2 regions of the Acidovorax sp. SRB_24 genome follow, and region 2 is predicted to be linked to the other one. Evidence: riboswitches for the same ligand, from Rfam matches in the RefSeq annotation. Region 2 holds a riboswitch; the other holds the start of a gene.

Region 1 (4,413 bases), on a different contig from region 2:
GCGGGCCGCCAGCGCCCATGGGCATGCCCAGGCGCTGCGTGGTGCCGACGACGATGTCGGCGCCCCATTCGCCGGGCGGCGTGATCAGCGTGAGGGCCAGCAGGTCGGCTGCTGCGATGAAGGCGGCCTGTCGGGCGTGGGCTTTCTCCACGTCGGCACGCAGGTCGTCGATGCGGCCGCTGGTGGCGGGGTACTGGGCCAGCACGGCGAAATAGTCGCCGTCCAGCGCGGCGTCCCACTGTTCGCGTGAATCAGCGAGCACGACCTCAATGCCCAGCGGCTGGGCGCGGGTCTGGATGACCTCGATGGTCTGCGGGTGCGCGTCGCCGGCCACGATGAAGCGGTTGCTGCGGGATTTGACCGAGCGCTTGGCCAGCGCCATGGCCTCGGCGGCGGCCGTGGCCTCGTCGAGCATGGAGGCGTTGGCCATGGGCATGGCCGTGAGGTCGCACACCAGGGTCTGGAAATTGAGCAGGGCTTCGAGGCGGCCCTGTGAGATCTCGGCCTGGTAAGGCGTGTAGGCCGTGTACCAGGCCGGGTTCTCCAGCACGTTGCGCAGGATGACGCCGGGCGTGTGCGTGCCGTAGTAGCCCTGGCCGATGAAGCTGCGCAGGACTTTGTTCTTCGATGCCAACGCCTTGAGTTCGGCCAGCGCCTGCGCCTCGGTCACCGGCGCGGGCAGGTCCATGGCGCGGCTGCGCGCAATGGAACGGGGCACGATGGAGTCGATGAGGGCGCGGCGCGAGGCCTCGCCGACCACCGACAGCATGTGCGCCTCGTCGGCCGGATCGATGCCGATGTGGCGGGGCAGGAATTCGGTGGCGTTTTCGAGCTCGCCGAGCGGCGAAAGGTTCTGCAGGGCGGAGGGCATCGGCATGGGAAGGGCCAGTCTGGAAGGGGGTTAGGCGTTCTGGGCGAAGTCGGTGTAGGCGGTCTCGTCCATGAGCTCGGTCAGTTGCGCCGGGTCGCTGAGCTTGACCTTGAAGAACCAGCCTGCGCCCAGCGGGTCGGAGTTGGCGAGCGACGGGTCGGCGCGCAGGGCTTCGTTGACTTCGACGATTTCGCCGCTCAGCGGCATGAACACATCGGCCGCGGCCTTGACCGACTCGACCACGCCGGCGACATCGCCCTGCGCAAAGGTGGCGCCGACTTCGGGCAGGTCGACGAAGACCACGTCGCCCAGCGCGTCTTGCGCGTGCACGGTGATGCCGACAACGGCGGCCTGGGGGTCAGCGGCGTTGACCCATTCGTGGTCGCGCGAGTAATGGATGGACATGGAACAGTTCTCCGGTCAAAGTGGTGGAATCAGGAATGTAACGGGCGGCGCAGGCAAAAAACGCATGGGCGCACGCCCGCAGCTGCGGTCAGCCGCGGTGGTAGCGCGTGGGCACGAAGGGCGTGGGCGCCACCACCATGGGCACGGGCTTGCCGCGCACGAGGGCGAACAGTTCGGTGCCAACGGGGGCGTAGTCGGGCTGCACATAGGCCATGGCGATGGGCTGGTTCAGCGTGGGGCTCAGCAGGCCGCTGGTGACCTGGCCGACGGCCTGGCCGTCCAGGTTCTCCAGCACGGCGGGTTCGCGCACGGGGACGCGCTCTTTGGCGACCAGGGCGACGCGCTTGCGCGTGAGCAGGGCGGGGTCGTCGAGCTGCGCCAGCACCGTGCCGGCGCCGGGAAAGCCGCCCGCGCGCGCGCCGCCGCTGCGGCGCACCTTCGAGATCGCCCAGTTCAGGCCCGCCTCGGGCGGCGTGGTGCTGGTGTCGAGGTCGTTGCCGTACAGGCACAGGCCCGCTTCCAGGCGCAGCGAGTTGCGTGCACCCAGTCCGATGGGCTTGACTTGGGGCTGCGCCAGCAGCGCGCGCGCCAGGGTGTCGGCCTGGGCGGCGGGCACGGAGATTTCAAAACCGTCCTCGCCGGTGTAGCCGCTGCGCGTGACAAAGCAGTCGCTGCCCGCGATGCGGAAGTTGCCGCCGGTCATGAACACCAGCTTGTCGGTGCCGGGCGCCAGGCGCGCGAGCACGGCTGCGGCGTGCGGGCCCTGCAGCGCCAGCAGGGCCTGGTCGGGCAGCGCAATGACCTGGCAGCGCTGGCCGATGTGGGCCTGGATGTGCGCGATGTCGCCCAGCTTGCAGGCGCCGTTGACGATGGCGAAGATCTCGTCCTGCGCCACGCGAAAAAACATCAGGTCGTCGATGATTCCGCCCGCGTCGTTGAGCAGCAGGCCGTAGCGCTGCTTGCCCACGGGCAGGTCGACGACGTCGACGGGCATCAGGGTTTCGAATGCGGCCGCGGCGTCGGGTCCGATCAGGCGCAGCTGGCCCATGTGCGAGACATCGAACAGGCCGGCTGCCTGGCGCGTGTGCAGGTGCTCGGCCATCAGGCCGGCGGGGTACTGCACGGGCATGGAGTAGCCGGCGAACGGCACCATGCGCGCGCCCAGTTCGAGGTGCAGCGCGTTCAGCGGCGTGGTCAGCAAGGGGGCGGCGGCGGTGGCGGACATGGAGATCTCCAGGGCAAATGGGGGCCGTGGCCCACAGGCCACGCGATTTGCCCTGCTGTCCGCTTTACCTGAGAGATTCGCCCGGCGCTGCACAGCGCGGGGGTTGCTCCTTCGGTGGGTGGCCGCTGGGGCGGCCACCTCTCTCCAGCAAGGGAACGCCCGCATCCCTGCGGGCGCTTGTCAGTCCTTTTGCCTGAGCGTTTGGTTTTCACCTGCGCCTTCGGCGGTACCGCGCACCAGGCAATGGCGGGGCACTCTCTCCTGAACCGGCGAATTCTACCTACTTTGCGTAGACCAGATCGCGCAGCGCGAGCGACAGCGAGGGCACGTAGGTGATGACCATCAGGCAGGCCAGGATGACCAGCACAAAGGGCAGCAGGTGCGTGACGATGCGGTCGAGCGAGATGCGCGCCACCGTGCAGGCGGCGAACAGGTTAACGCCGAACGGCGGCGTGATCATGCCGAGCGCCAGGTTGACCACCATGATCAGGCCAAAGTGCACCGGGTCGATGCCGAAATGCTGGGCCACGGGCGCCAGGATGGGCGCCAGCACGATGATGGCGGCGCTGGTCTCGATGAACATGCCGATCAAGAACAGGGCCGCATTCACCCCGAGCAGGAACAGCGCGGGCGACTGCAGCACCTCCTGCAGCCAGCGGCCGATCGCGTCGGGCACGCCGGCGCGCGTGATCAGGAAGGCGAACAGCCCGGCGTTGGCGATGATGAACATGATCACCGCCGACGAGAGCACCGATTTGCGCAATATCGCGGCCAGGTCCTGGGGCTTGATCTCGCGGTAGATCACGACGCCCACCACCAGCGCATAGAACACCGCCACGGCCGAGGCCTCGGTGGGCGTGAAGATGCCGCCGTAGATGCCGCCCAGGATGATCACCGGCATGAGCAGCGCCCAGCCGGCCTGCAGCGTGGCGCGGCCGAGCGGCATGCGCCCCGTGCCGTCGTTCTTGCCCCAGCCCTTCCATTTGCAATAGAGCCACACGAACAGCATCAGCGCGCCGCTGATGAGAAAGCCCGGGCCAAAGCCCGCGATGAACAGTTCGCCGATCGACACCTCGGCGCTCACGCCGTAGAGGATCAGCGGAATCGACGGCGGAATGATCACGCCGAGCTCGGCGCTCGTGGCCTGCAGCGCGGCGGCGTAGCTGGTCGGGTAGCCGTGCTTGATGAGCGCGGGGATCAGGATGGCGCCGATGGCGAACGTGGTTGCCACCGACGAGCCCGAGACCGCCGCAAAGATCATGCAGGTCAGCACGCAGGTCATGGGCAGGCCGCCCTGCACGCCGCCGACGATGCTCTTGGCGAACTCGACCAGGCGGCGCGAGATGCCGCCGGTCTCCATCAGGTTGCCGGCGAGGATGAAGAATGGAATGGCGGCCAGCGGAAACTTGTTGATGGAACCGAACATTTCCTTCACGGAAATCAGCATGTGCGCGTTCGACGCCTGGATGCCCAGGATGGCCGCCAATCCGATGGACACCGCAACGGAAACGGTGAGCGCGAAGCACACCACCATGGTGGAGATCATGACGCTGGTCATTGCGCGGTCTCCAGTTCCATGCGGCGCGGATCGATCAGGTTGCCGATGATGCCGACCACGCAGAACACACCACCGGCCGGCATCGCCAGATAGGCCCAGAACATCGACACCGATTCGAGGCCCGCCATGCTCTGCACGGCGCCGCGCTGGGTGTAGTCCCAGCCCCACCAGATGATGATGGCGATCAGCGTGAGCGCGGCGAGCGCCACGACCCATTCCAGCACGCGCTGCAGATGGGGTGGACTCCAGCGGTAGAGCACGTCCACGCTGACCATGGCGCCCTGGCGGAAGGCCGCCGGGATGCCGAGGAACACCATCCAGATCAGGCTGAAGCGGATCAGCACCTCGGTCCAC
Region 2 (4,413 bases):
CTGCGCGGAGACTCCGTGCGGGCTTCATAGAGCACCTGGCCATTGCGTTCACTCACCTTGCTGACCAAGCGGGGCTCGACCAGGGCCCCGCCATTGGCAAACACGGCATAGGCCTGCGTGAGTTGCAAGGGCGTGATCGCTCCCGCTCCCAAGGCCAGCGGCAGGCCAGGAGGGTTGAGTTCAGGCACAAACCCGAAACGGGAGGCGAACTGCTGCACATACTCCGCGCCCGCCGCCTGCATCAGATTGACGGCAACCAGATTCTTGGACCGCACCAAGCCCCGCCGGGCCGAAATGAAGCCTTCATAGTTGCCGCCGTAGTTGCGCGGGCTCCAGGCTTTTTGGCCCCGTGCCGAGGGGGTGACCACCCGCTGGGTATCGTCGACCAGGGTGCCAGGAAAGTAGCCTTTTTCCAGCGCCGCGGAAAAGACGAAAGGCTTGAAGGTCGAGCCCGGCTGGCGCACCGCCTGCACTGCATGGTCGAAATTGTTGAACCGGAAGTCGAAGCCGCCCGTCAACGCCAGGATCTCCCCTGACTCGGCATCGATGGACACGAGCGCCCCCTCCATCTTCGGCAGGTGGCTCAAGTGCCACCGTTGCTGCGCATCGGCCAGCACGCGGACCACGGCGCCCGGGCCGATGCGTGTGCGCGCTGGCGCATCCGGCATGAGGGCGCGGCGGGCGCTGGCGCTCAGCGCTTTGCGGGCGATGTGGACCGGTGTGCCGTCGCGCAAGGCCGCCACGATGCCTGCCGTGTCCGAGGCCTCCAGCACGATGGCTGCGCGCAACGCCCCACTGTCGCGGTAGGGCGCGAGCGCCTTCCGGATCGCTGGCAGATCGCCGCCACGGACCGGCGCGCTGGCACGACCTTCCGGCCCGGCATAGCCGCGCTGGCCCTGGGCATCGACCAGGCCCCTGCGCAACGCGCGCGAGGCGGCCTGCTGTTCGGGCAGGCTGATCGTGGTGTGCACATCGAGCCCCATCGAATAGGCGCCGTCGCCATATTGCGCGACCATCATCTGGCGCGCTTGCTCGACGGCATACGCGGCGCTGGGCACGATGGAACGGGAGCGGGGCCTCAACACCAAGGCTTCGGCGCGGGCCGCCGCATGGGCAGGGCCGTCCAGATGGCCGAGTTCCCGCATGCGGTGGAGGATGTGCTGCTGGCGGACGATGGCGCGTTCGCGGTTGGCCACAGGGTTGTAGGCCGAGGGGGCTTTGGGCAGTCCGGCGAGGAGGGCCGACTCGGCAACGCTCAACTGATCGAGGGTCTTGTCGAAATAGATGGACGCGGCCGCAGCGAATCCGTACGCGCGTTCACCCAGATAGACCTGGTTCATGTACAGCTCAAGGATCTTGTCCTTGCTGTAGACCGATTCGAGTTTGTAGGCCAGCAGGATCTCCATGATCTTGCGGCTGTAGGTCTTTTCCCGGCTCAGGAAGAAAACGCGTGCGACCTGCATCGTGATGGTGCTGCCGCCCTGGGCATGCTCTCCCGCCCGGAGATTGCGCCAGGCCGAGCGCGCCAGGCCCGAGAAGTCCACCGCGCCATGTTCGTAGTACCTGGCATCCTCGATCGCCAGCAACGCTTGCCGCATGGTCTGCGGGATGCGCTCGATCGGCACAAATTCGCGCCGCTCCTGGCCATACTCGGCCAGCAAGCTGCCATCCCTGGCATAAATCCGCATCGGCAGCTTGGGGTCGTAGTCGGCGAGGTGGTCGATCGCGGGCAAGCGTTGCCACAGCACGTAGAGGCCGTACGTTGCGCTGAGGGTGGCGCAGAGGAACAACCCGATGACCACACCGGCCACAAAGGGCCATCGCGAACGGGTTTTTGCAGGGGGGGTATTGGGGGTCATGGGAAGGGGTTTGGCCACCGCGTTGGCGATGTGCGCTCCGCCAGGGGCCTGCGCGCTGCGCTATTCCCAGCGCTGCTGAAAGGAAAATGTGGGCAGCTTCCAGCCTTGCCAGATCGCCAGCAGACGCAGTGCCAGGCCCACCCCGAAGCTGATTCCCGTGCTCAGATCGACATCGACGCCGAACTCCAGCAGGGCAAGAAACACGGTGCAGACGATCAGCGAGACGACCGCATACAGCTCACGCCGAAACACCACGGGCACCTGGTTGCACAGGACGTCGCGGACGATGCCGCCAAAAATGCCGGTGATCATCCCGGACATGACGACCACGGGAAAGGCGTAGTCCATCTCGCGCGCGACATTGCAGCCGATCAAGGAAAACGCGATCAGTCCCATGGCGTCGAGCACCAGAAATACCCGCTTCAACTGCTGCATGTGGGACGCCACCACCGTGGTCAGCAGTCCGGCAGAAATCACCAGGTAGATGTATTCCGGGTGCTGGGTCCAGCCGATGGGAAAGTGGCCGAGGATCATGTCGCGCACGGTTCCGCCGCCGAGCGCCGTGACAAAGGCGATCACGGCGACGCCGAACATGTCCATGTTGCGACGGCCGGCCGCAAGGGCGCCCGACATGGCTTCGGCGACGATTGCCACCAGATAGATGGCGGTCAGCACGCCGGCCCCTGGCAAGCAGCAACCGGCCGCTCGACGAGCGTGAAACAAGGGAACGAAAACATCGGGGGACGACACCTCAGAGGCAGGGCGCGCGGTGCCGCGGGCCCTGGAGCGCCTCTCCCTCTGTCCTTTTACCTGAGAGTTTCGGCTGCGCGAGCAGCCTGCCCCTTCGGTGGGTCATCAACGCGCAAAGTGCGGTATGTGACCTCTCTCCAGTCGGCGAAATGGTTTTGCGGTCCGGTATGCCTGAGCGATGATGGGAGCTTGCGCCTTCGGCGGAGGCGCAAGGCGCCTCTCTCTCCCGCAAAACAAGCCGATTGTAACGGACGCCTGCCAGTGCCGTCGGCCTCCGTCGGCTGCCACCGCATTCGTGCGCTTGCACGGCACGCCGTTCAGGCCGGGAAGCGCGATGGGCCGCTGCACTTGCCGCTCGGTGCGCACCCGCTTCTCATCTGTTCCATCCACCACAGCGGGGTGGCATTCACACACCGGCAGCGTGGGCCTGCTGGTCGGCGTGGTAGCTGCTGCGCACCATGGCGCCCACGGCAGCGTGGGAAAAGCCCATCTTGTAGGCCTCTTCCTCAAACATCTTGAAAGTGTCGGGGTGCACGTAGCGGCGCACCGGCAGGTGGCTGCTGGACGGAGCCAGGTACTGGCCGATGGTCAGCATGTCGATGCCGTGCGCGCGCATGTCGCGCATGACCTGCAGGATCTCCTCGTCGGTCTCGCCGAGGCCGACCATGATGCCGCTCTTGGTCGGCACGTTCGGGTGCAGGGCCTTGAACTTTTTCAGCAGGTTCAGCGAGAACTGGTAGTCCGAGCCCGGGCGCGCTTCCTTGTACAGGCGCGGCGCGGTTTCCAGGTTGTGGTTCATCACATCGGGGGGCGCGGCCTTGAGGATTTCGAGCGCGCGGTCGTCGCGGCCGCGGAAATCGGGCACCAGGATCTCGATCTGCGTGCTCGGCGAGAGTGCGCGGATGTGCTGGATGCATTCGACGAAATGGCCCGAGCCACCGTCGCGCAGGTCGTCGCGGTCCACGCTGGTGATCACCACGTATTGGAGGCGCAGCTTGGCAATCGTCTGGGCCAGCTTGAGCGGCTCGTCCTGGTCGAGCGGATCGGGGCGTCCATGGCCCACGTCGCAGAACGGGCAGCGGCGCGTGCACTTGTCGCCCATGATCATGAAAGTGGCCGTGCCCTTGCCGAAGCATTCGCCGATGTTTGGGCAGCTCGCTTCCTCGCAGACTGTGTGCAGCTTGTTCTCGCGCAGGATGTCCTTGATCTCGTAGAAGCGCGTGGTCGGCGAGCCAGCCCTGACGCGGATCCATGCGGGCTTCTTGAGCACTTCGCCCTGCTCGACCTTGATCGGAATGCGCGAGAGCTTGGCGGCGGCCTTTTGCTTGGCCAGGGGGTTGTAGGCTTCGGTGGACTGCGCTTCGCGGACGACTTCAGGGGGGCTCATGGCGTGTAGGCGGTTCAGGGAGCGAGCCGGGTGCAGAGCTGTTGGCCCAGCACCTGGGCGGCTTCGTCCCAAGTGGTGTGGACCCCGATTGTAGAAAGGTCCACCGTTTGCAAGCCGGCATAACCACAAGGGTTGATGCGCGCAAAGGGTTCGAGGTCCATGGCCACATTGAGCGCGACGCCGTGGTAGCTGCAGTGGCGACTGACCTTGATGCCCAGCGCCGCGATCTTGCCCAGTCCCGCGAAGTCGGGCGCGCCGCTGGCGCCGTGCTGCGGGCGCTGCGGCAGCAGCGCATGGCTGCGCGGGTCGTCCAAGCGCACGTAGATGCCGGGGGCGTGGGCCACGCGGTGCCCGGTCACACCGTAGTGCGCGAGCGTGCGGATCACGGCCTCTTCAATGCGGTAGACCAATTCCTTG

The links. A riboswitch is a leader RNA that binds a small molecule or an ion and turns the genes downstream of it on or off. The one in region 2 is predicted to bind glycine.
Region 1: linked by a shared signal. The riboswitch ahead of gcvT (glycine cleavage system aminomethyltransferase GcvT) and the one ahead of B2J89_RS04760 (trimeric intracellular cation channel family protein) in region 2 are both predicted to bind glycine.

Annotation. Positions count from the first base shown of each region.
Region 1 covers NZ_MWOM01000002.1:21,519-25,931, reverse strand. Annotated here, with positions in the region: gene gcvP (aminomethyl-transferring glycine dehydrogenase) at 1-877, opposite strand, end outside; gene gcvH (glycine cleavage system protein GcvH) at 902-1,276, opposite strand; gene gcvT (glycine cleavage system aminomethyltransferase GcvT) at 1,365-2,501, opposite strand; glycine riboswitch at 2,547-2,659, opposite strand; glycine riboswitch at 2,673-2,775, opposite strand; gene B2J89_RS00775 (TRAP transporter large permease) at 2,782-4,059, opposite strand; gene B2J89_RS00770 (TRAP transporter small permease) at 4,056-4,413, opposite strand, start outside.
Region 2 covers NZ_MWOM01000009.1:19,690-24,102, reverse strand. Annotated here, with positions in the region: partial or broken gene B2J89_RS04765 (PBP1A family penicillin-binding protein) at 1-1,859, opposite strand, end outside; gene B2J89_RS04760 (trimeric intracellular cation channel family protein) at 1,920-2,534, opposite strand; glycine riboswitch at 2,758-2,848, opposite strand; gene lipA (lipoyl synthase) at 3,016-3,996, opposite strand; gene lipB (lipoyl(octanoyl) transferase LipB) at 4,011-4,413, opposite strand, start outside.